Regions from separate parts of the Enterobacter sp. ECC-175 genome, predicted to be linked through region 2. Evidence: predicted binding sites of a transcription regulator. Region 2 holds the regulator's gene; the other holds the start of a gene.
What was found. Region 2 encodes Fur, which represses iron uptake genes when iron is present. Its sites were predicted from a motif close to ATAATAATGAGAACNACTATCAA; they were not measured.

Region 1 (2,204 bases), 1.7 Mb from region 2:
GATGGACGGCGCGATCCTGGTTGTTGCTGCGACTGACGGCCCAATGCCTCAGACCCGTGAGCACATCCTGCTGGGTCGTCAGGTAGGCGTTCCTTTCATCATCGTGTTCCTGAACAAGTGCGACATGGTTGATGACGAAGAGCTGCTGGAACTGGTAGAGATGGAAGTTCGTGAACTGCTGTCTCAGTACGATTTCCCAGGCGACGACACCCCAATCGTTCGTGGTTCCGCGCTGAAAGCGCTGGAAGGCGAAGCAGAGTGGGAAGCGAAAATCATCGAACTGGCTGGCTTCCTGGATTCTTACATTCCAGAACCAGAGCGTGCGATTGACAAGCCGTTCCTGCTGCCAATCGAAGACGTATTCTCCATCTCCGGTCGTGGTACCGTTGTTACCGGTCGTGTAGAGCGCGGTATCATCAAAGTTGGCGAAGAAGTTGAAATCGTTGGTATCAAAGAGACTGCGAAGTCTACCTGTACTGGCGTTGAAATGTTCCGCAAACTGCTGGACGAAGGCCGTGCTGGTGAGAACGTTGGTGTTCTGCTGCGTGGTATCAAACGTGAAGAAATCGAACGTGGTCAGGTTCTGGCGAAGCCAGGCTCAATCAAGCCACACACCAAGTTCGAATCTGAAGTGTACATCCTGTCCAAAGACGAAGGCGGCCGTCATACTCCGTTCTTCAAAGGCTACCGTCCACAGTTCTACTTCCGTACAACTGACGTGACCGGTACCATCGAACTGCCAGAAGGCGTAGAGATGGTAATGCCAGGCGACAACATCAAGATGGTTGTGACGCTGATCCACCCAATCGCGATGGACGACGGTCTGCGTTTCGCAATCCGTGAAGGCGGCCGTACCGTTGGCGCGGGCGTTGTTGCTAAAGTTCTGGGCTAATTCATTATCCCTGACTAAAAAAAGGACGCTTCGGCGTCCTTTTTTGTTAGTTTGTTTTTTGTTTTACCGCAAACATTCGCATTTTTTGTTCGCTCCCGCCCCGTATCATGGCGTTTGTGCTATTGTAATCATAACCATTCTCACTTACACTTTGCGCATATTTTGAACGGGAGTGTTTATGTACGTTTGTTTATGTAATGGTGTGAGTGACAAAAAAATCCGCCAGGCCGTTCGCCAGTTTCAGCCTCAGTCATTTCAGCAGCTTCGCAAGTTTGTTCCAGTAGGAAATCAATGCGGTAAGTGCGTTCGTGCTGCCCGTGAGATCATGCAGGATGAACTGATGCAGATCCCAGAATTCAAAGAGATTGCCTGAGCGTCTATCTTTTTTTTGACATCCCTGTAGCCCGTTCTACGCTTCAATGAGTGGAAGCGGAGGGACTATATAATGAAAGGTGATGTTAAAATCATAAATTATCTCAATAAATTATTGGGAAATGAGCTTGTCGCAATCAACCAGTATTTTCTTCATGCAAGAATGTTTAAAAACTGGGGCCTGACTCGCCTTAACGACGTTGAATACCATGAGTCCATCGATGAGATGAAACACGCCGATAAATATATAGAGCGTATTTTATTTCTCGAAGGCATTCCCAACCTGCAGGACCTTGGCAAGCTGGGTATCGGCGAGGACGTTGAAGAGATGCTGCGTTCCGACCTGCGGCTTGAGCTGGAAGGTGCAAAAGATCTGCGCGAAGCCATTGCCTATGCGGACAGCGTTCATGACTACGTCAGCCGGGACATGATGATTCAAATTCTGGCAGATGAAGAAGGCCATATCGACTGGCTCGAAACCGAGCTGGATCTCATTGGCAAAATCGGTTTGCAAAACTATCTTCAGTCTCAGATTAAAGTGGCAGATTAAACAAGCTCTGCCATCCGACGCATAAACCCGCTGCTGCCAGAAATGGCCCAAAAGGCAGTGGGTTTTTTAATGTCAATTTTTCAGCGGTTCGCAAAGAAAGAACGAGAAGATAGAGCACAGCCATGAGTGCGGCCACTAAGGCGAGAGCCGGTAAAACACACCAGCCGTGCCATGCTCCGAGCGCAGCCAGATATTTCACATCGCCATAGCCCATTCCCTCACGCCGATACATAAGCCGATACCCCCAGTAGATAGCGGCAAACCCAAGGTATCCCGCCATTGCACCGACCACTGCGCTGGCAAGAAAATCAGGATGGATGCAGAGCTGATAAAGCAAGCCTGACCATAACAGTGGGCAGAGAAATTTATCGGGGAGGATGCCTGCGCGGA
Region 2 (2,204 bases):
ATCTGTCGGGCTGGGCCGTCGGTGCGTCCTATGTTTACGCCTGGGATGCAAAACCGGCCGACTGGTTTATCAACGCCGCAGGCCAGCGTGAAGACTACGCGTCCAACAAAATCAAAGAGTCTGCGTACAGCCTTGATGCGATGTACACCGTACAGGACGGCCGTGCGAAGGGCACCATGTTCAAACTGCACTTCACTCAGTACGACAACCACTCCGATATCCCAAGCTGGGGCGGTGGTTACGGCAACATCTTCCAGGATGAGCGCGACGTGAAGTTCATGGTTATCGCCCCATTCACTATCTTCTGATAAACGCTCTGGCGGGCTAAGGCCCGCCGGAATGGAGACGGCTATGTTTAAGAAAATCGTACTTGTCGCGGTGATGACCGCCGGGCTTGCGGCCTGCGCAACCTCACCGGGGCCGAAAGAGGATTCGCGTCTAAAAGAGGCGTACAGCGCCTGTATCAATACCGCGCAAGGCTCGCCAGAAAAAATCGAGGCCTGTCAAAGCGTGCTGAACGTGCTGAAAAAAGAGAAGGCGCACGAGCAGTTTGCCACGCAGGAGAGCGTTCGCGTGATGGATTACCAGGCCTGCATCCAGGCGCGTAAAACCGGAAACGATCAGGAAGTGGCGAAGCGCTGCGATAAAATCTGGCAGGAAATTCGCAGCAACAATAACTAATGCGCTGTATTCACGCCCGGTGGCGCTGCGCTTACCGGCCTGCAAAGGTGTCACAGCCCCTCAGGCCCGGTAAGCGCAGCGCCACCGGGCTTTTTTAGGCAAAAAAAAAGCCAACCTCGCGGCTGGCTCAGAGTATGAATACGGATTATTTGGCGTCGTGTGCGCGGTCGTTCTCGCGGCAATCGCCTTCAGCGCAGTGACCATACAGGTACAGGCTGTGGTTGGTGAGGCGGATACCATGACGCGCAGCGATTTCACGCTGGCGTGATTCGATGGAATCATCGCTAAATTCAATAACCTTGCCGCAGTCGAGGCAGATCAGGTGATCGTGGTGGTGCTGCTGAGTCAGTTCGAAAACAGATTTACCGCCTTCGAAATTATGACGGGTAACAATGCCCGCGTCATCAAACTGGTTCAGCACACGATAGACGGTTGCCAGGCCAATTTCTTCACCCATATCGATAAGACGCTTGTAAAGGTCTTCCGCACTGACATGGTGATTGTCTGGCCCCTGAAGCACTTCAAGGATTTTTAACCGAGGAAGCGTTACTTTCAGGCCAGCCTTCTTTAATGCGGTATTGTTGTCAGTCATGCGGAATCTGTCCTGTTGCTAAACGATTCACTTCAAAAGAAGAAGTGACAGAGAATGCACTTGGGATAATGCGTCTCATTATAGAACTGCCACGCCTAAATGAAAACTGCAAGTCTCAAGCAAAATATGCTTATAAAAATGGGGTATCACCAACAAACTTGTTCGATGGAGCCCACGTTTTACCAGGGGGATATTGTACAGGTCTGAACGGAAAAGTTAAAAGTTTGTAGCAATTAATTTAATCGGTTTGACCTGGACAACGGGCGCAACCGGAGTCGCGCCGCAGGGATATCAGGCGTTGAGGATGTCGTCCAGGTTCAGCTCTTCACGAACCTGCTTCACCCATTTTTCAACGCGTTCGGCGGTCAGTTCTGGCTGACGGTCTTCGTCAATGGCCAGGCCAACAAAGTGGTCGTCATCAGCCAGGCCTTTGGAGGCTTCAAAGTGATAGCCCGCGGTTGGCCAGTGGCCAACAATAGCCGCGCCGCGCGGCTCAATGATGTCGCGGATAGTACCCAGCGCATCACAGAAATACTCCGCGTAGTCTTCCTGATCGCCGCAGCCGAACAGGGCGACCAGCTTGCCGTTAAAGTCCACTTCTTCAAGCGTAGGGAAGAAATCATCCCAGTCGCACTGCGCTTCACCATAGTACCAGGTCGGGATGCCCAGCAGCAGGATGTCATAGCCTTCGAGATCTTCTTTGCTGCTCTTGGCGATGTCGTGCACATCGGCAACGTCTTTACCGAGCTGTTTTTGAATGTTTTTTGCGATGTTTTCGGTATTGCCGGTGTCACTGCCGAAGAAAATGCCGATGATTGCCATGAGTAAAATAACCTCTTGAAACTTAATAGTATGGTGGCGCAAATTGTCCACGGATAAGGGCAATAATAGCAGAACACGCAACCCTGCGGAAACAGCTATCGCGCAGGAC

Region 1: the regulator Fur is predicted to act here: its motif matches at 1,014-1,036, upstream of bfd (bacterioferritin-associated ferredoxin).

What each region holds. Positions count from the first base shown of each region.
Region 1 is NZ_CP143776.1:173,961-176,164, reverse strand. Features, by position in the region: gene tuf (elongation factor Tu) at 1-892, shown strand, start outside; gene bfd (bacterioferritin-associated ferredoxin) at 1,071-1,265, shown strand; gene bfr (bacterioferritin) at 1,338-1,814, shown strand; gene V1599_RS00935 (A24 family peptidase) at 1,798-2,204, opposite strand, start outside.
Region 2 is NZ_CP143776.1:1,890,341-1,892,544, forward strand. Features, by position in the region: gene chiP (chitoporin) at 1-308, shown strand, start outside; gene chiQ (ChiQ/YbfN family lipoprotein) at 352-681, shown strand; gene fur (ferric iron uptake transcriptional regulator) at 827-1,273, opposite strand; gene fldA (flavodoxin FldA) at 1,565-2,095, opposite strand.